One region of the Microbacterium deminutum genome, then DNA from elsewhere that is predicted to be linked to it. Evidence: predicted binding sites of a transcription regulator. Region 1 holds the regulator's gene; the other holds the start of a gene.
The links. Region 1 encodes HrcA, which represses chaperone genes, less so after heat shock. Its sites were predicted from a motif close to TTNGCACTCGNNNNNNNCGAGTGCNAA; they were not measured.

Region 1 (10,353 bases):
GCAGGACGAGCTCGTCCATCGTGGAATGCTTGGCCGCCGTGGCCTGGGTCTCGGCGACCTGGGGGCACAGCACGATGTCGCCGAGCAGGCCCGCCGGCGTCGGCATATCCTCGGTTCCGGGCCGGAGCTCGTCCATCGGGAAGCTCAGCACGTCGGTCGGCCCGGGCTCGTCCATCCACTGCACATGCAGCGCCTCCATGGCCCCCTCGTCGACGAGCATGATCGCGACATCCGCATCGGGGCTGACGTGCAGCTCGGCGAGGTTGTGCTCCATCAGGCGCAGCAGGACCGTCTCGTCCACCGGGATGCCGGACTCGTTGTTGATCTCGATCGTCATGAGCGGCCTCGCTTGGGCAGGTGGTCGCGCGGACCTGAGGGGCGGGCGGCCGACCGTCGCTCGGCGCGGTTGGCGAATTCGGATGCCTCGTCCCGCTCGCGCCGGCTCGCGAGGCGACGCTCGTCGTATTCGGTGTACGCGTCGACGATGCGACCGACCAGGCTGTGGCGGACCACGTCGTCGCTGGTCAGGTACGCGAAGTGGATGTCGTCGATCTGGTTCAGCACCCGTGTCACGAGTCGAAGCCCCGAGGCTCCCTGCGGCAGGTCGACCTGCGTGATGTCGCCGGTGACGACCATGCGCGTGCCGAAGCCGAGGCGCGTCAGGAACATCTTCATCTGCTCGGGGGTGGTGTTCTGCGCCTCGTCGAGCACGACGAACGAGTCGTTGAGCGTGCGACCGCGCATGTACGCGAGGGGCGCCACCTCGATCGTGCCGGTCGCCATGAGCTTGGGGACGATCTCGGGATCCATCATCTCGTTGAGCGCGTCGTAGAGCGGTCGGAGGTACGGATCGATCTTGTCGTTGAGGGTGCCGGGGAGGAACCCGAGTCGCTCCCCCGCCTCGACGGCCGGCCGCGTCAGGATGATGCGGCTCACGTCTTTGCGCTGCAGAGCCTGGATCGCCTTCGCCATCGCGAGGTAGGTCTTTCCGGTGCCCGCCGGCCCGATGCCGAAGACGATCGTGTTCGCTTCGATGGCGTCGACGTAGGCCTTCTGGCCGAGCGTCTTCGGCCGGATGATCCGCCCGCGAGAGGACAGGATCGCCTCGCCCAGCACCTCCGAGGGGCGCTGGGCGCCCTCGGCCTGCAGAATCCGGTTCGACGCCGACACATCCGAGGGCGCGAGGTCGTGACCCGCCTTGGTCATGGCGAGCAGCTCGTCCACGAGCGACCGGGCGGCCGCCACGGATGCGGCATCCCCCGTCAGCGTGATCTCATTCCCGCGGACGTGCACATCGACGCCGGGATGCTCGCGCTCGACCACCCGGAGGAGCCGGTCCTGCGGACCCAGAAGCTGGACCATGGCGACGCCGTCCGCATAGACGCGGTCGACAACCGGTGAATCGTCAGGCACCGAGACTCTTCTCGTCCAGTTCGCCGGCGAGCACGTGCGCGTGCACGTGCATCACGGTCTGGCCGGCCCGTTCGCCGGTGTTGAAGATCAGCCGGAAGTCGCCGTCCGACTGCTCGGCGGCGACGGAGTTGGCGAGGCCGACGAGCTCGGCGAGCAGGTCGGCATCGCCTGCCGCGAGTTCCACGACATTGCGGTACTCCTCGGTCTTGGGGATCACGAGCAGGTGCACCGGAGCCTTGGGTGCGATGTCGCGGATGACGAACGCGTTCTCGGTTTCCGCGATGATCTCGGCGGGGATCTCACCCTGCAGGATGCGCGTGAAGATCGACGGTTCGCTCATGCCATCCAGTGTATCGACGGCCCCGGCTCTCGGCCCTCCGGTCGTCGAGCGGGCGAAGCGAGACGAAACGCTCGGGCCAGCAGCCACCCGGCGCTTCGAGAGGTTCAGCGCGTTTCGTCTCGGTCGCTTCGCTCCCTCGCGGGGCGACCGGACGTGCCGTGCCCGGTCGTTGAGCGAGCGAAGCGAGACGAAACGCTCGGGCCACCGAGCAGCGCCTGCTACCAGCGCCGCAGCGCGGCATTCACGACCGCCAGTGCCGCGGGCCCCGCGGTCGACGTGCGCAGGACGGTGTCGCCGAGACGGACCGGCTCCCCGCCGGCCGCGGCCAGCGCCTCCAGCTCATCGGGCGCGATGCCGCCCTCGGGACCGACCACGAGCACGATGTCGTCGTTCGCCCCGAGGACGAGCGACGTCAGGGCCGTGGGTGCGTTCGGCTCGAGCACGAGAAGACGGGACGCCGCCGCACGCCCGGCAAGCGCGGCCGACGACAGCAGGGACGACACGTCGGGCAGCCAGGCGCGGTGGGCCTGCTTGCCCGCCTCGCGCACGATCGCGGCCCACCGCGCCCGGCCCTTCTCGGCCTTGGCGGCGTCCCACCGCGATACGCTCCGCGCCGCCTGCCACGGCACGATCTCGTCGACGCCCAGCTCGGTCGCAGCCTGCACGGCGAGCTCGTCTCTGTCGCCCTTCGCGAGCGCCTGCACCAGCACGATCCGCGGATGCGGTCGAGCGACCTCGGTCCTCATCGCGATCCGCACGACGACTTCTCGCGGCGCCACCGATTCGCACTCACCCGCCAGCCACACCCCGCGGCCGTCACCGATCGTGACCTCTTCGCCCACGCGCACGCGTCGGACGGTCGCCGCATGGTGCGCCTCAGTTCCGGTGAGCACCACGGCGTCGCCGGGCTGCTGCGCAGCAGGCTGATCGAGGAGGAAGTGCAGCGGCATCCGTCACCCGTTGCGGAAGCGGTCGCGGAGCTTGGCGAACAGTCCCTGGTGGAACTCCGCGAGTCGCGGACCGGGGGCCCGGGTGCGCTTGGCGAACTCCTCGATGAGAGCGCGGTCGCGGTGATCGAGGCGTGTCGGAGTGACGACATGCACTCCGACACGCAGGTCGCCGCGCTGCGTGCCGCGCAGCGGAGTGATCCCGCGACCCTTGATGGTGAGGACGTCCCCTGCCTGCACTCCAGGGCGCAACTCGAGTTCGACCGACCCGTCGAGCGACTCGATCGTCGTCGTCGTGCCGAGGATCGCGTCGGGCATCGACACTTCCAGGGTCGCGAGCAGATCGTCGCCGTCGCGGCTGAAGATCTCGTGGGGCGAGACGGTCACCTCGATGTAGAGGTCGCCATTGGGGCCACCCGCCGGCCCGACCTCGCCCGAGCCCGGAAGCTGCAGGCGCAGCCCGGTCTCGACGCCAGCCGGGATGTCGAGCGAGACCGTGCGGCGGGCACGGACGCGCCCCTGACCCTGGCACGTCGCGCACGGGTAGGGGATGGTCGTGCCGTAGCCCTGGCAGATGTTGCAGGGCTGAGTCGTCACCACGTTGCCTAGGAGGCTGCGCACCTGGCGCTGCACGTGTCCCGTCCCGTGGCAGATGTCGCACGTGACGGGCGTGGTGCCGGGCTGGCAGCAGGACCCGCTGCACGTCTCGCACAGCACGGCGGTGTCGACCTCGATCTCGCGGTGGGCGCCGAAGACGACATCCCCGAGTTCCAGCGTGACCCGCACGAGCGCGTCCTGGCCCCGCTCTCGTCGTGAGCGCGGGCGGCCGCCTCGGCCGCCTCCTCCGGCGGCGCCGAAGAACGTCTCGAAGATGTCGCTGAACCCGCCGAACCCGCCGGTGCCCCCGGCACCGCCGAACGGCTGATCGCCCACCATGTCGTAGCGGGCGCGCTGGTCGGGATCGCTCAGGACGTCGTACGCGTGAGTGACGAGCTTGAACCGCTCGGACGCATCCGCGCCGGGATTGACATCGGGATGCAGCTGCCGTGCCAGGCGTCGATACGCCTTCTTGATCTCGTCGGTGGTGGCGTCGCGTGAGACGCCGAGGACCTCGTAGTGGTCAGCCACATTCGCCTTCCTGCCGCGGCGAGCCGCGGATCATGTGAAATCGTCGCCGCCGTCAGCGGCTGCTCTCGTCTTCTTCGAGCATGCGCGTGAGGTAGCGGGCGACCGCCCGCACCGCGGCGAGATTCGTCGGGTAATCCATGCGGGTCGGCCCGAGCACGCCGACCCGGGCCCGGGAGCCGGTCGCGTCATAGTCGGATGCGAGGACGGATGCCTCGCCGAGGCCGAATGCATCGTTCTCGCGGCCGATGCTCGCGGCCAGACCGTGCTCGTCGGCGACCATCTCGCTCATGAGCTTGAGGATCGTCACCTGCTCCTCGATGGCCTCGAGGAGGGGATAGATGCTGCCGCGGAAGTCCGCCTCGCTGCGAGCGAGGTTCGCGCTCCCGGCGAGGACCAGCCGGTCCTGGCGGAACTCCTCGAGCTCTTCGGCCACGACGCGGATGATCGCCGCGATCGCGGCATCCCGTGATGCCGGGGCCGGAGCCGTCTTCAAGAGGTGGTCATCGATACGCTGCACGCCGTCGCGGACGGATCGTCCGACGAGGAGTGTGCCGAGCTCGGCCCGCATGCGCGCGAGATCGTCGTCGTCGAAGTGCGCGCCGACGAACGTCATCCGCTGCGACACGCGCCCGGTGTCGGTGACGACGATGACGAGCATCCGACCACTGCCGAGCTGGACGAGCTCGACGTGCGACACATGCGCGCGCGCGAACGACGGATATTGCACGATGGCGACCTGGCCGGTCAGCTGGGTCAGGGCTCGGACGGTCCGCACCAGCACATCGTCGAGATCGCCCGGCCCTTCGAGGAACGACGAGATCGCGCTGCGCTGCGCGGCGCTGAGCGGCCGCAGCTCCGAGAGGTGGTCGACGAAGACGCGGTAGCCCTTGTCGGTCGGGACGCGACCCGAGGACGTGTGCGGCGCGGCGATGAGCTCCTCGTCTTCGAGGAGGGCCATGTCGTTGCGGATCGTCGCCGCCGACACGCCGAACGCGTGCCGCTCGACGATCGTCTTGCTTCCGACCGGCTCACGCGTGTCGACATAGTCCTGGACGATCGCGCGCAGCACCTGCAGACCGCGTTCGCTGACCATCCCGCCTCCTCACATGCTGTCGGCGCCAGGGACATCCGCACCGGAGTGACTTGGCACTCGCATGACTTGAGTGCCAATTCTACCGGACGTGCTCGGTCGTTGAGCGAGGGGCGTGACGAAACGCCGTCACCCGAGGGTAGGTCGTTCCCGCGGGTTCAGCGCGTTTCGTCTCGGTCGCTCCGCGCCCTCGCGGGGCGACCGGACCTGCTCGGTCGTTGAGCGAGCGAAGCGAGAAGAAACGGGGTTACGTGACGTGCATGGCCAGTCCCCTGGGTTCGGCGCGTCTCGTCTCGGTCGCTTCGCTCCCTCGCGGGGCGACCGGGGGCGATCGCCCGCACCGCGAGAGCTGATCAGTCGGTGAGTGCCCGGACCACGGCATCCGCGAGCAGGCGTCCGCGCCGCGTGAGGACGATGCTGCCGTGCAGCGCCGACGGTCCGTCGACGAGCCCGTCGGCGATGAGCGCCGCGACGGCGTGGCGGCCCTCGCCGAGGAGTTCCGAGACCGGCAGGCCCTCGCGGATCCGGGTGCGCAGTAGCACGCTCTCGAGGGCCCGGGCCGCGGCATCCGGTCGCTCGCGACCTGCCGCGGGCGACTCGCCGCCCGCGAGCCGCTGCGCGTACGCGGCGGGGTGCTTGACGTTCCAGAAGCGCACGCCCGCGATGTGGCTGTGCGCGCCGGGACCGAAGCCCCACCAGTCCGCTCCCTGCCAGTACGCGAGATTGTGGCGAGAGCGCTGCGAGTTGGAGCGCGCCCAGTTCGAGACCTCGTACCACTCGTACCCGGCGGCGCCGAGCAGGTCGTCGGCGAGCTCGTACATGTCGGCCTGCAGGTCATCGTCGGGCGCGGGCACGGCGCCACGGCGGATCTGCCGGGCGAGCTTCGTGCCCTCCTCGACGATCAGCGCGTACGCCGAGATGTGGTCGGGTGCGAGCGCGACCGCGTCCTCGAGCGATGCCCGCCAGTCCACGAGCGACTCGCCGGGCGCGCCGTAGATGAGGTCGAGGCTGACGTCGAACCCGACGGCCCGGGCCGAAACGAGCGCGGTGCGCACGTTCGCAGGCTCGTGCGTGCGATCGAGCGCCGCGAGTACATGCGGGACGGCGGACTGCATGCCGATCGACATGCGGGTGACTCCGGATGCCGCCAGCTCGGCCGCCACGGCATCCGTCACGGTGTCGGGATTCGCCTCGACGGTGACCTCGGCATCCGCCTCGATCCCGAAGGTCGTGCGGACACCGTCGAGCATCCGCGTGAGATCGCCCGGCGGCAGCAGCGTCGGGGTTCCGCCACCGAAGAAGACCGTGCTCGCCGGCCGGAGGGGTCCCGCCGCCCCGAGCACCCGTTCGGCGAGCGCCACTTCGCGCAGCAGGGTGTCGGCGTACTGGTCCTGGCGCGCGCCCTGCAGCTCGCTCGATGTGTAGGTGTTGAAGTCGCAGTACCCGCAGCGGACGCGGCAGAACGGGACGTGCAGATAGACGCCGAATGGCGTGGCCTGGTCGATGCCGGTGGCGTCGGGAAGCGACCCGTCGACCGGTGCCGGCTCGCCGAGCGGCAGCGCGGAGCCCATCAGCGTGTCACGCGGGGGTGGTGTACAGCGGAGAAATCGCGCGGAGGTACCGCGTGAACAGCTCCCGCCGTCGCCGGCGCATGAGCCCCGGGAACACTCGGTACAGCAGCGCGGCCGGCGCATCGAAGGCGCGGACGGTGAACCACACCTCGTCCTTGTCGTTCCATTCGAGCATGAAGGACTCCTCGCCGCTGACGACCGAGTCCGAGATGGTCCCCAGGGCGAACCCGACGCGGCGGGGTTCCTCGATCGCGAAGATCACGCGCAGCTCGGCATCCGCTCGCATGCCCTTGATCCGCCCATCGAGTCGGATCGTGGTTCCAGCCCCGACATACGGCGTGCCGTCGGCGTCGTACCGCACGTCGGTCTCGGCCCGGCTCGGGGCGACGGGGTTGCCCTCGGCGTCGAAGCTCACGCCGGAGTACATCGGCCCGGATGCCGGGCGGACATCCTTCAGCTCGAGTCCGGCGCCGCGCTGCGCCGCCCACGAGAGCAGCGCCTCGCTCGCCGACTGGAAGCGAGCCTCGCCGCTGCCGATGCGCCACGACTCCTCCGCGGGGGTGCTGCGCTCCGGAGGATAGTGCATGAGGTCGGGTGCCTGAGTAGCCCCGACGGCCGCGTAGTCGACGGTCTCGTCCCGGAAGGTTCCTCGACGCATGGGTTCCAGCCTAACCGGCTACTTCTTGTCCTTGCCCTCGGTGTCGCCCGAGAGCGCGGCGATGAACGCCTCTTGGGGGACCTCGACACGGCCGACCATCTTCATCCGCTTCTTGCCCTCTTTCTGCTTCTCGAGCAGCTTCCGCTTGCGCGTGATGTCGCCGCCGTAGCACTTGGCGAGCACGTCCTTGCGCATCGCCCGGATCGACTCGCGGGCGATGATCCGCGCGCCGATCGCGGCCTGGATCGGCACCTCGAACTGCTGGCGAGGGATGAGCTTCTTGAGCCGCTCGGTCATGAGCACGCCGTACGCGTACGCCTTGTCGCGATGCACGATCGACGAGAAGGCGTCGACCTTGTCGCCCTGCAGCAGGATGTCGACCTTCACGAGGTCCGCTTCCTGCTGCCCGCTGGGCTCGTAGTCGAGGCTCGCGTAGCCTTGGGTGCGGGACTTCAGCTGATCGAAGAAGTCGAAGACGATCTCGCCGAGCGGCATGTTGTAGCGCAGCTCGACGCGCTCCTCGCTGAAGTACTCCATGCCGAGCAGCGTCCCCCTGCGGGACTGGCAGAGCTCCATGACGGTGCCCACGTAGTCCTTCGGGGTGAGGATCGCGGCCTTCACCATCGGCTCCGACACGGTGGCGACCCGGCCGTCGGGATACTCGCTGGGGTTCGTCACGGTGATCTGCTTGCCGGCATCCGTCGTCACCTCGTAGATGACGCTCGGCGCCGTGGTGATGAGGTCGAGATCGAACTCGCGCGCCAGGCGCTCGGTGACGATCTCGAGGTGCAGGAGCCCCAGGAATCCGCAGCGGAAGCCGAAGCCGAGTGCCACTGAGGTCTCGGGCTCGTACTGCAGCGCGGCATCCGACAGCTTCAGCTTGTCGAGCGCCTCACGCAGCACCGGGTAGTCGCTGCCGTCGATCGGGTAGATGCCCGAGAAGACCATGGGCTTCGGGTCGGTGTACCCGGCAAGCGCGACCTGTGCGGGCTTGCGGGCGTTTGTGACGGTGTCGCCGACCTTTGACTGGCGGACGTCCTTCACACCGGTGATGAGGTAGCCGACCTCGCCGATGCCGAGCCCCTTGCTCGGGGTCGGCTCGGGGTTCGATACCCCGATCTCGAGCAGCTCGTGCGTCGCCCTGGTCGACATCATCTGGATGCGCTCTCGTGGCTCGAGCTTGCCGTCGATCATTCGGACGTAGGTCACGACACCCCGGTAGGAGTCGTACACCGAGTCGAAGATCATCGCGCGTGCGGGCGCGTTCGCATCGCCAGTCGGGGCGGGGATGTCGCGCACGATCCGGTCGAGCAGCTCTTCGACGCCCTGCCCGGTCTTGCCGCTGACCCGCAGCACGTCGTCGGGGTCGCCGCCGATGAGATTCGCCAGTTCGAGCGCGAATTTCTCGGGGTCGGCCGCCGGCAGGTCGATCTTGTTCAGCACCGGGATGATGTGCAGGTCGTTCTCGAGCGCGAGATACAGGTTCGCGAGAGTCTGCGCCTCGATGCCTTGAGCGGCGTCGACGAGCAGGACGGCGCCCTCGCACGCCGCGAGCGAGCGGCTCACCTCGTACGTGAAGTCGACGTGCCCGGGCGTGTCGATCATGTTGAGCGCGTAGGTCTGCATGGCGTCGGCGCGATTCGGCTCGCTTCGCTCGCTCGACGACCCGAGGTCGGTGGAGGCCCACGGCATCCGCACCGCCTGGCTCTTGATCGTGATGCCGCGCTCGCGCTCGATGTCCATGCGGTCGAGGTACTGCGCGCGCATGTCGCGGTCCGAGACCACGCCGGTGATCTGCAGCATCCGGTCGGCCAGGGTCGACTTGCCGTGGTCGATGTGGGCGATGATGCAGAAGTTGCGGATCAGCTCAGGCGGGGTCGCGGCGGGCTCGAGCGGCTTCAGGGCGCGGGGTGACATGTCCCGTCGATTCTACGGGGGCGGATGCCGCGAACCCGCCGAGTATGCGTGCGGTGACGTTGACACGACGAACCGGTGCGTCGACCAGGCTGGGCGGCCGTCCGACGCCACGACGCGAGCGTCGAGCCTTGGTTGGCAGCACGCAGCGTCGGTTTGTGTCCGCTCGGGCCTCTACCCGCGCCAGCGCCGCCACGATCGGATTCGTGCAGTTCTCGAGCGCGCCCGCACCTCGGGCGGGCGACCCGCACGGAATTCGCCCGGACCAGACGCCGGGGGCTGACCGCGAAGCAGGCTCCAGAGTGGAAGTCCCGAGCGGTTGTCACGGTCCGCCATCACGCGCAGGTACACGAACGGATTGCGAAGCTGATCGGTGATGGCCGCCTTGGTCGCCGCTCTCGGCCCATCGACGAGTGGCGGATTCCGGATCGTGTTCGTGTCGTGCCACCGGTAGCAGAACAGCACCTCGTCGACGAAGCGGAGACGGAATCGGCAGGCGAGACGGAAGTTCAGGTCCCAGTCTTCCATGGCGCCCACCCGCCAGCCGCCGACAGCCTCCACCGCGGCGCGCCGGAAAAGCTTGCCGTTGGGGACGTGGTTGCCTCGATACAGCGTGCCGGCCCTCCCGAAATGACGTGCGTCGAAGACGCCGGAACCGAAATCGGCTCGCAGATACTGGGCCCAGGTCTGGTAACTCGTGTCAGACGGAACTTGCTGCGCCTGCCGTCGTGGACCCCAGTAGATCCGCTCGCCGGCGTCGTCGATGATCATGTTGTCGCCCACCGCGAGGGCGGCGCGGGAGTCGGCATCCAGCACCGCCGCCAGGGTGGCGATCGCGCGAGGCGCCGCGCGATCATCCGACGCGTTCAGGAACAGGTAGCGGCCGCGGGCGTGGGCGAGCAGGTCGTTCAGGGTCGCCGCGGTGCCGCGGTTCGCGGCACTCGGCCGGAACACGACGCGATCGAACTCATGACCGTGCTCGCGCAGGAACGAGCGGATCTCGTCGACCGTGTCGTCGGACGATCCATCGTCGCCGATCAGCAGTTCGAGTGGACGGTGGGTCTGCGCGCGCAGAGCCTCGAGGCACTCGCGGACGTAGCGCGCGTGGTTGTACGCAGGCACGAGCGCGGAGACGAGCTCAGGCGACGCCACGAAGCACCTCGGCGACCCGGACCACCTGGGAATCCGACAGAGCGGGATGCATCGGGATGCTGAGGACTTCGTCGGCGAGCCGATCGGCGACCGGCAGCGGTGTGCGCGCGAGCGCCCGATAGGCGGATTGGCGGTGCGGC
Region 2 (10,353 bases), on a different contig from region 1:
GCGTCCACACACAACGGGCTGAAACGGACGCGGTCGCCAAGACGTTCGACTCACCCGCCGACGAACCCATCGTCGACGTGGTGCAGCAGATCGCCGAGGACCGCGACGTCCCGATGGCGCAGATCGCGCTCGCCTGGGTTCTGCGCAACCCCGTCGTCGCAGCACCGATCGTCGGTGCCACCAAGGAGAAACACCTCGCCGACGCGGTCGCCGCCCTCGACATCGTCCTCACCGAGGAAGAGGTCACCCGTCTCGAAGAGCCATACATCCCCCAAGACCCCTACTGGTACTGAGTTCCATCGAGCACGCCACGGCGATCAGCAACGGCGCTATCCCCGCTCTACCGTGGGACCGGATCCTGTCCGAGGTGCCGCGATCGTGAAGAGTAGGGCGGCAAAGCCATGGCGCGATGCCCGAGTTGCTGAGGTGCGCACCGGACAGGATCGAGTTGACGAGCGCCCACACCGTCTGGCACCGAACCTAGCCATACCCGGCGAGGTGTCGGTCAGTCCCGGGTCGACCACGTATACGCCGATCCCCTCCGGAGCCAGTTCGACGTGGGCTTTGACGGCCAACGCGTGCACTGCCGCCTTGGAAACTGCGTACGAGGCTGCGCCCGCATTCACGGGGATCCCGAACTGCGGATCGCCGTGCGATCCGCCGCCGCTGCCCACGATGATGACGACCGCGGCGTCGGCGCGCCGTAAGGCGGGCAGGAAGGTCTGAAGAGTGCGCCACGTCCCGATCACGTTGACAGCCAGCAGATGGTCAACCGAGTCGAGGTCGGCGTGCGAGGCCACCTCGTCCCATGGCGCGAACTCGGCGGCGTTCGCGACAAGCAGATCAAGCGCCGTGGTCGAGTACTCCGCGGCTACCCGCCGCATGTCCGCGCTCGACGAGATGTCCGCGGTCAGGAAGCGGCTTGCGTCGCCTTCCATGCGTACCCAGTCCGTGGGTGGCTGACGACCTAGAGAGTCCACCAGCCACCCTTCCCTAAGAAGCCGCTCCGCGGTCGCGGCTCCAATACCTCGCCGCGCCCCCGTGACGACGGCGCGGAGCCGCGCATCCTGCATCGTCCCCATGGTGATCCCTTGCGGCCGGGTTGCGTGCTATGAGTCGGAAGCCGCGGCGTCCGCGACCGGATGCTCGATCTCGGTATGGCGCGACCGGTCGGTCGGAGAATCAGCCCGTAGCTTGATTGTGCTCAAAAGCCCGGCGGCCAGGAAACCTGCGGCCGCATAGGCGGTCCATGAGGTTGCCAGGGCCAGGGCTGCACGGGCCTCGTCCGCCGCATCAGGGAATCGGATGGAGAGTTCGGGCATTGCGGTGCCGGCCGACCCGACGACGGCGGAGACGATCGCGTCCGACCCGGGGACGCCGTCCAGGCGGCGTTCCAGATCTAGCTGCAGCACCGTGAACAGCAGCGTGCCCAGCAGCGCGATGCCGAGGGCCGAGCCGAATTGCCGTGCGGTGCTCTGCGTTCCGGAGGCCTGGCCGGAGCGTCCGACGGGCACTCCAGCCAGTGCGACGTTGGTGATCTGTGCGGTAGCAAGCCCAATGCCGAATCCGTAGACGGCAAGCGGGATCACGATCGCCCACCATGGCGTGTCGGTTGAGATCACAAGACCCAGCGCACCCAATCCGATGATCTCCAGGACGATTCCCATCCGAACGGACGTGATGGGGGTGATACGGTCCACTGTCGCACTCGCGAGTCCGCTGGCTCCGAAGGACCCGAGCGCGAGTGCGAGAAGCACCACTCCGGTCTCGAGTGCGGTGTAGCCCAGAACGTTCTGCAGCCACAGCGGGAGGGCCAGAATGATCCCGAACTCGCCCAGCGACACGATCGCCGCCACGGTCGTCCCGTTGCGGAAGGACGGAATGCGAAACAGCTCGGGCGCGATCAGGGTGGGCTTGGATGCTGCGGCGCGGCGGATCGTACGGATCACGAACCCCGCGATAGTCGAGGCCGAGATCAGCAACGCGAAGACGATGGGTGACAGAATGAACGGCCACTCCAAGGCCCCGATGCTCGGAGCATCCTTAGCGAACCACCACCCGTCGGTGCGACCTTCGATGAGCGCGAACACCAGCGTGCCCGCAGCGATCACGGACAGCACCGCACCCCCACCGTCGATCCGGGTGGGCAGCGCAGACTTCGACTCGCGGACGAACACGGCAACCCCGACCACGATGACGATCGCGATCGGAATGTTGATCCCGAACGCCCACCGCCAGGAGAACGAGGTGGTCAGCCATCCCCCGAGCAAAGGCCCCACCGCGGCCATTCCCCCGATAGTGGAGCCCCAGATCGCGAAAGCGATCCCCCGCTCGCGACCGGTGAAAGTCGAGTTGATCAGCGACAGGCTCGCGGGCAGGATGGCGGCGCCGCCGAGTCCTTGGATGAGTCGCGCGCCGATGAGCCACGCACCGGAGTCGGCGAACGCCGCGGCAACACTGGCCACCGCGAACACCACCACGCCGAGAATAAGCAACCGCCTGCGTCCAATGTTGTCGGCCACTGCACCGAAAACGAGGAGGAAGGACGCGAAGACGAGGGTGTAGCTCTCCTGGATCCACTGGACTTCCGTGGAGGTTATCCCGAGGTCTTTGACGATGGAGGGGATCGCGACGTTGACGATGGTGGAATCGACGATGATCATCGCCACCGAGAGGCTGATCGCCACCAGACCCATCCAGCGCCGTGAGTTCGAGTCCGAGCGAATCGCTAGTTTATCTAGCTTTGTCACGAGGGTGACAGTAGCCCATCGCGACTCCATTAGCTAGTTTATCTAGCGATATCTGCCTTCACCTGGGAGCTGGGCCGATCGCGGTGCTGCTGTCGAAGTCGCTCGCGATGGCGAACTGCGGAATCGTCCGACCCCGCGGCATCACTCTCCGGGACGAGACTCCCGCTCGCTCACCCGCGCCTGGTGCTGAGGAAGATCAACATCCAAGCCTCCAACGGCGTCATCCACACCATCGACCGCGTCCTCTCAAGCCGACGCGCCAAGCGCCCCACCGCCGTGACACTCCCCAGCATCGCAGCGGTCGCCCTCCTGCGCGCGGGGACCACTCGCCTATCGTCAGCAGGCCGACTGACGTTCTGACGATCCGGCTGCACTCAGCCCGACCCGCAAAGCGATGACCAACAGGACACAACCCGACTGTCGCTCTTACCCGGTGGCGGCCAGTGACGAGTCGCCTGAAACGCGCAAATATGCGAGCTCTGCTCGGCACTTCTTCGACGTCCCACAAGGGCGCCGCCCACATCGACTGTTGTCCCGACGTGAAGTTGTTGCGGTGATTCCAACGAAGGTCGCCAACGCCGATGTCGTTGTCGTGCGTGGCGGTCTCAGGGGTTCAGGACGACCTTGATGCAGCCATCCGTCTTGTTCTGGAACGTGTCGTACAGGTTCGGGGCGTCCTGCAGCGGCGTGTGGTGGGTGACCAGATCCATGACCCCGAGTGGACCGGCGGCGTCCTCGACCAGGGGGCAGCAGGTCGTCGATCCACGGCTTCACGGTGCACTGTCCCATCCGCAGCGTCAGCTGCTCGTCGAACATCGTCTTCATCGGCAGGATGTCGGCGTCGCCTGCGTACGCGCCGCTGAGCGAGACGGCGCCGCCGCGTCGCACCAGGTCGATCGATGCATACACCGCGGCGAGCCGGTCCATGCCCGCGCGGTCCATCAGCTTCTGCGAGATCGGGTCGGGCAGCAGTCCGACGACGGACTGCGCGAGCTTCACCCCCGGGTTGCCGTGCGCCCTCCGGGCCCACTGCGTCGATCACCGAGTCGGCTCCGCGTCCATCGGTGAGATCGCGCAGCTCGTCCACGACGGTCTCGGTCAGATCGTAGGTGAGCGCGCCGTATGTTCGGCCATCTCGCGGCGCTCTGGTTCCGGGTGCATTTTGCGTGGTCGGCGTGGCAATGTTCTGTAGCCTCCTCGGTGGCGGTTTCGGCGTCGACATACTGCTCGCAGCTGATCGAGGAAAGCGCTGATGCTCGGAGGCTCACGCTGGCAGTCGTGGACGAGACGGGAATCCTGGGTCTGCTGCTGGGCTCCGTGAACGCGACGTGTGCTGAACACGCCCGCCGTCCGGTGCTCGTCCTTCACTTATCCGCGACCGAGCCACCCCATTCCCGCTGACTCTGACCGGTGCCCAGACCACCGCAAGTTGCCGTCACGGGACCTTCGTCCTCACTTACGGCGACTGGTCGGAGCTTCACTGGAACCACAGCCGTGATACGGCGCAAGGAGAAGATGGAGATGATGTCATGAACAAGACCGACGACGCGGTCGTCTCAGCGCTCAGCGAAGAGGAATGCTGGAACCTGCTGGCGCGCCGGCAGTTGGGTCGCATTGCTGTGGCCGTTGACGGAGAGCCTGACATCTTCCCCGTGAACTACGTGATCGACGGCCCGCGAGTGTTGTTCCGCACGGCGCCCGGCTCAAAACTCGCAGAGCTCACGATCAACCCGCAGGTCGCCTTCGAAGTCGACGAATACGACGACACGTCCGCCGCGAGCGTGGTGCTGAAGGGGATCGCCAGCCGTCTCGAACTGCAGCGTGAGATCGACGCTGCCGATGCGCTTCCACTCTCTCCGTGGATTCCGACTCTCAAATACCGCTGGGTGCGGATCGCCCCGGTCTCGATCACGGGCGTCCGGTTCGAACGCGGCCCAGAACCTGACCGCTACGTCGCCTCGGCGAATGACGCGTGGACCTGACGCGGTTCGGCCACCTGATCACCGTCACCTGTCTGGGGTCCGCCGCGGTTATGGCGCTGTCCGTCCGTTCAGGGTGCCCAGGATCTCGGCGGCTTCGGTCGGGTAGAAAGCGTGAGTCGCCCTGTTGATCGGCACCCAGCGAATGGGGCTCCCTTCGTGACGCCAGGTTCCTCTCGGAATTCTCGTCGCAGGGCGGCCTCGGCTGTTTGCCGAACTCAATGCCGGAGGTGTGCGGTTCGGATGATGAGCGAGCGCCGAAAGAGTCGCAGCCGGTCGGCCGCGAAGAGCGAGGACCCGACCGGTGGGCTTGTCGGTCAGGACGTGCGTCGTAGATTCGAACAAGGTTGCCCCAGACCCCGGTGGACTCCACTCGAATTCGCGGATGCGCAAGGCTGGAGCAGCGGTGGCAAAGTTGAGATTCGGCTCTCCGGAGCACTGTTGTGAACTCGACGATCGCACCCTCGCGCATCTGGCGGTCGTCATCGTGGACGAGTTGCGCCGGAACGACGGATTCCCGTTCACGTTTCAGGACGATGTCGGCGCCACCACGGTGTGGCTTTTCTCTCAACGTCCCACTGGAGTTCGATTTCGATGACCCCGCGGCGATGGGTGTCTCCATCAACCGGGACTGGGTGGACGCGCTGCAGCGTGCCGCGCGCACCGCCCACGGTCTCCGCCTCGTGGCCGAGCCCGTCAGCTCCCCCGTCACCGCCGGGTCCCCCACGCGATAACACGCCAGCACGACGGCGTGACGACCCTGACACCCTCTCCCGAGGTTGCGAACGCGACGTGCGCCCGACAGCGGCCCGGGGTTCGACCAGGCGTCTCATACGAGGGTGTCGTTGAAGTTGGAAGGACTGACACTTCAGCCTCGCCGCGACTCCAGGTGATGCCTCCCCTCGTCGTCGCGCGTTAGCGGGAGTCCCAGCGGAACCAGCGGATTCCGATGAAAGTGAACACCAGGACATACCCCGCGCAGGCCAGCAGCGCGTACGTTTGTTGGTCGCTCCACGGCGTTGCGCTGAGCACGCCGGCGAGGAGCGTCAGGAGAGCTCCGACGCGTGACCATGCCGTGATGGATTGCATGACGTCGCGGAGGATCCCGGTTGTCCCGAGCAGACCGAGGAGCACGAGGATGGTGAACAGGATCCGGCCGATCGCGTTGACGGCGTTGGTGGAAGGCACCAACGCCACGAGAGCTTGTCCGATCGACAGGAAGACCGCGGCGCCGAGGACGGCGATCGCGGGCACGAGCCCGTATTGGGCGGCATTGATGGTCAGACCGTGGAGGATGGCCCCGACGACGACCACGATCGCGGAGGCCACCAGGGCAGCGGCCAGTTGGACGCAGAGCCGGCTCATCATGATCGTCCAGGTCGGGGCGGGGCTGACACGCAGCCTCTGCAGCACGCCGGCGTCGCGATCGTGCGCGAGCGCGAGGGAGTAGCCGAGCAGGGCGGACAGCAGCAGTCCGAGCGTCAGAGCCAGGGCCACGATCCCTGCCGCCCCGCCGAGTCGCGGCGCATTTCCGAATGTCGTGGCCACGAGGATCACGATCGGCAGGAGGATGCTCAGCACCGTCGAAACCCTGTTGCGGAGAAGCACAACCGTGGCAGGCCACGCTGCCGGAGATCGTCCCCGGAAAGAGCTCGGCTCGGCCACCCGGCTCGAGATGGTCGGGGCCAACTTCGGTCGCTCGGTCGGACCCGCCCTCGCCGGCCGACGCGACTTTGGTGAACTTGGGGTTGACTTAACCTGCGCTGAATCGCGGTTTCGTTGGGTGCGGGTTGTCGTTGATCAGTCGGCCCAGTCGGGAGTCTCGGCTGTGGTTCGGCTGGCGCCTCTCCAGATGGTGTGCATCTCGGAGCCGTCGACGTTGGCGACCCGCAGCTCGTTGTGGTCCCATCCGCCCTGGTACCACTCGAATACCAGCTGTGAACCATCGGGTGACCAGTCGGCGTTGAATGCGTTGGCGTCGGGAGGCACCCCGAACAACTCGCGGGGTTCGCCACCACGGGCCGGCACGACCCAAAGGGACTGGTTCGACCCGCCCGAGACCGCGCGGTGGAAGAGGATCTGATCGCCGTCGGGCGAGAACCGTGCGGGACCCGGCAATGGGATGTCACCACTGATGCGCACAGCAGTGCCGCCTTTGACACTCGTGACGAACAGGTCGCCGGTCATCGGATCGCCCTGATCGGAGGCGCTGGTGACACGCATGTAGACGATCTGCCGTCCGTCCCCCGAGAAGGATGGGTAGTCGTCGTAAGGGAGGAGAGCCTTTTCGGCGTTCGGCGGTGTGATCGTCGTGGCCGCACCGCCACTTACCGGCGACACCGAGAGGCCGACAGCGTGACCGTCGAGTGGCATCGACGCGGCGTACGCCACCAACGCCCCGTCGGGTGAGACAGCCGCGTCGGCGCTGCCGGCAACGGCATCCGGTGCCACCGGATCGGCGGCAGCGTTGTGATAGTCCGCACGCCAGAGCACCCGGCGGCCCGGCGTGGGCTCACTGTCGTAGACGAACGCGTCACCACCCGCGCAGGGTGGACGCGACTTCATTTCGTCGCGGCAATAGAACGTGACCACCGATCACCTCACCGTCGACCGTGAACCGAACCACCCAGCAACTGAAAGGACGCTCGACAGAGGGCGGGAACACCGCCGCACTCGCACGCCATCTGGCATACTAATGTCCGCTCCGGGCTAAGTGGTTCATGGTTCACCTGATCTTGTCCAGCGATGCTCTCGCTATTGGATCTGGGGACGGACGCCGGCCTGTATGCGTGTCGCTCAGTTGTCGTGGTTCACGATGTTGAAGACATTGCCGTCGGGGGCACGGACGAAGAATCGATGCACGCCCCAGGGTTCATGGGTCAGCGGGTACACGATCTCGTATCCGCGCTGCTTGACCTCCTCGTAGGCCGCGGTGACGTCCGGCGTCAAGATCGACGCGACCGGATCCACCTGTGCGGATGCGTCCCGCGTGACGAGTTGGATCCGCACCGTCTGGTCGTAGGCGCTGGGCTCGGAGGCGGAGAATTGTGCGACCCACCCCAGATTGAAGTCGTCCGTGCTCAGTCCGAGGAATTCCGTGTAGAACCCTCGCGCAGCAGGAATATCAGCGACATGCAGATCGGCGAGAACGCGAATGACTTCCATGCGGCCATGCTCGTCGCCGGTGGAATGTCTGTCGAGTCCACAAGCAGGACGGTCACACCGGGACCGCTCGGAAGGCAGTCCTCCAGAGGGCACCGTGCGTGACGCATCGTTCACGTCGTGTGGCGCATGGATCACCTCGACTGATTGAGTCAGCGACGATCCCTCTGGGTGCGAATCGACTTGTGTTCGCGCTCGGCAGCCAAGGTGAACGCAGGCGGGTAGATTCGCCTTGTGTCGCAGCGGATCGACCCGACCTGGCGCGTACTCGAGAGTTACTCAACGCACGACGGTTTGCGCTGTGTCGATCTGTTCGAGCGCCCAGACGCAACCTTCGGCTTCGAGCGCTTTCGTCGTGATCCGGAAGATCTCGGGATATGGACCGCGCTCGGAAACGACTCGGCCATCATATTCAGCGACGTCGAGTCTGCACGGAGGGAAGCCGCACGACTCTCGCCAGACATCTTCGATCGCTGACCGTCCTTCCGCATTCGCGGATCCCTCTGCGGGCATCGTGCGCTTGAGTGCGTTGTGCTCTGTCGCAGGCGAGATCCACTCGGCCGATGGGGTCGTTGACCGTCGACTCTGGGGCGGTTCGCCGTTGGGTCACCTTGGGATCTTCAGCGGGTGAGTGCCGTCGAGCGTGTGGAACGCCCGGTTCCCGACCCTCACTCGCGAGATGGTTGCAGGGAACCGGGCGTTCACGGCGGCGATAGGGCAGCCGCTGACTACTGTTCGATCGGCTGGGGTTCGGTTGATTCGTGTGCCTGGATGGTGGACTTCGACGCGCTGCCGGCGACTTCGATGCGGCGCGGGCGGGCCTTCTCGCTGACGGGGATGGTCACCGAGAGGACGCCGCTGTCGTAGGACGCGCTGATCATGTCTGTGTCGATCCCCTGGCCGAGGTTCAGCTGCCGCACGAATGTGGCTGCTTCCCGTTCGCGGGTGATCCACTTGACGCCCTCGCCGGAGGTGAGGGTGCGTTCGGCACGGATCGTGAGCAACTGGCCGTCGACGTCGATATCCACGGAGCCCGGGTCAACACCCGGCAGGTCCGCGGTCAGGACGTAATGGTCGCCGTCACGATACAGGTCCATCGGCATCCGGCGCGGGCCGCGGCGTGCGTCGAAGAGCGTCGACGCAAGGCGGTCCAGGTCACGGAACGGGTCGTAACTTGCCATGAGCTTTTCTCCTAACGTGTTCGCCCCGGGGGTTCCGGGATCCAAATCGATAGTTGAGCCAGCACGACTCAACCATCTCCAAGATTAGCACTCACCCCATGAGAGTGCCAACGGTGCGCCGTCATCGATCCGGGTAGTGGCGTTGGCCGGCGGTGGTCCCTGCGTGATCGTGAAGAGCCGGCCGGACCACGTCTGCCAGGGTCAGGCGGCGGGCAGGTGCGTCGTGATCTGCCGTGCGGAGCGAGTCAGTCGTGCCCAGGCGTGGAGGCTATCTCCAAAGGGCGACATTTAGGGCGGGCGTGTAGCCGGCGCCCTTGAACACTGCCCGATCGCCTCCTAGAATCCCGCAACGAAGGGAGCGATCTGACATGGATGGACCAGATCTTCTCGCGGCACGACTTCTCCGCGCGATGGTCGCAGACGATGTCGATGCCGTCAGTCACCTCGTCGTCGAAATCGAAGACAGCAACTACGCCGGTCTCGTCGCCACAGGACTCGCACAGTCCTACATCAGCGAAGTGCTGAAGACAGCCAGACGCGAACCGCTCCTGCGTGCGCTCGAAGCGCGGATCCTCGAACTGACAGACGGCGCCGAGGAAACAAACGACAACTCGGCCTGATCACCCCTCGACCATCCCGTCCCGCCGAGTTGCGCCTTGTGTGGTGGAATGCGGTTGAATCCGCGGGCCAAGTGGGCAGCGATGCCGCGCGGAACCGAGGAAGGCCGAGTGATGGACGAGGTGCTGTCTTGGCTGTTGCAGAGCGAGGAGCCTTCCGTCCGGTGGAGGGTGCGCACCGGCGTTCTGGGCGAGGCGGACGACACGCGATCGGTACGTGCGTTGCGGGACGAGGTTCGCCGGTCGCCGCGGGTGCGCGCGATCGTCAAGGGGGCAGAGGGCATGCGCCCCTACGCGAAGTGGAAGGGTCCTCATTGGGCCCTGCTGTCGCTGGCCGGATTGGGGTACCCCGCGGGTGATTCCGAGCTCTCCTCGCTGCGGGATGCGGTGCTCGACCACTGGCTGGCCCCGCGCTACATGAAAGACGTCGATGTCTCGCGCGCGACCAAGGCGGCGGCGCAGGCGGGGGTGGTCCGGATTGCGGGTCGGGCGCGTCGGTGCGGGTCACAGCAGGGTGGAGCCTTGCTGGCAATCGTGCGGCTGGGGATCGATGATGGCCGGGGTGCAACGCTCGCCGGGCGCCTGCGCGAATGGCAGTGGCCCGACGGTGGGTGGAATTGTGACGTTAGCCCGTCTGCGGCCATGTCGTCGGTGAACGAGACGC

Region 2: a site for HrcA is predicted at 9,157-9,183, ahead of ABD212_RS13915 (Hsp20/alpha crystallin family protein). Genes of this name have one in related genera too.

What each region holds. Positions count from the first base shown of each region.
Region 1 is NZ_BAAAOG010000001.1:1,348,571-1,358,923, forward strand. Features, by position in the region: gene ybeY (rRNA maturation RNase YbeY) at 1-337, opposite strand, end outside; gene ABD212_RS06195 (PhoH family protein) at 334-1,362, opposite strand; gene ABD212_RS06200 (HIT domain-containing protein) at 1,406-1,753, opposite strand; gene ABD212_RS06205 (16S rRNA (uracil(1498)-N(3))-methyltransferase) at 1,972-2,703, opposite strand; gene dnaJ (molecular chaperone DnaJ) at 2,707-3,828, opposite strand; gene hrcA (heat-inducible transcriptional repressor HrcA) at 3,881-4,921, opposite strand; gene hemW (radical SAM family heme chaperone HemW) at 5,272-6,489, opposite strand; gene ABD212_RS06225 (DUF1990 domain-containing protein) at 6,497-7,147, opposite strand; gene lepA (translation elongation factor 4) at 7,166-9,064, opposite strand; gene ABD212_RS06235 (glycosyltransferase family 2 protein) at 9,236-10,213, opposite strand; gene ABD212_RS06240 (DegT/DnrJ/EryC1/StrS family aminotransferase) at 10,200-10,353, opposite strand, start outside.
Region 2 is NZ_BAAAOG010000006.1:909-11,261, reverse strand. Features, by position in the region: gene ABD212_RS13960 (aldo/keto reductase) at 1-293, shown strand, start outside; gene ABD212_RS13955 (SDR family oxidoreductase) at 330-1,073, opposite strand; gene ABD212_RS13950 (DHA2 family efflux MFS transporter permease subunit) at 1,110-2,696, opposite strand; gene ABD212_RS13945 (pyridoxamine 5'-phosphate oxidase family protein) at 4,280-4,732, shown strand; gene ABD212_RS13940 (DUF7882 family protein) at 5,115-5,327, shown strand; gene ABD212_RS13935 (ABC transporter permease) at 5,645-6,337, opposite strand; gene ABD212_RS13930 (TolB family protein) at 6,530-7,321, opposite strand; gene ABD212_RS13925 (VOC family protein) at 7,526-7,894, opposite strand; gene ABD212_RS13920 (hypothetical protein) at 8,126-8,368, shown strand; gene ABD212_RS13915 (Hsp20/alpha crystallin family protein) at 8,620-9,072, opposite strand; gene ABD212_RS13910 (hypothetical protein) at 9,441-9,692, shown strand; gene ABD212_RS13905 (hypothetical protein) at 9,774-10,353, shown strand, end outside.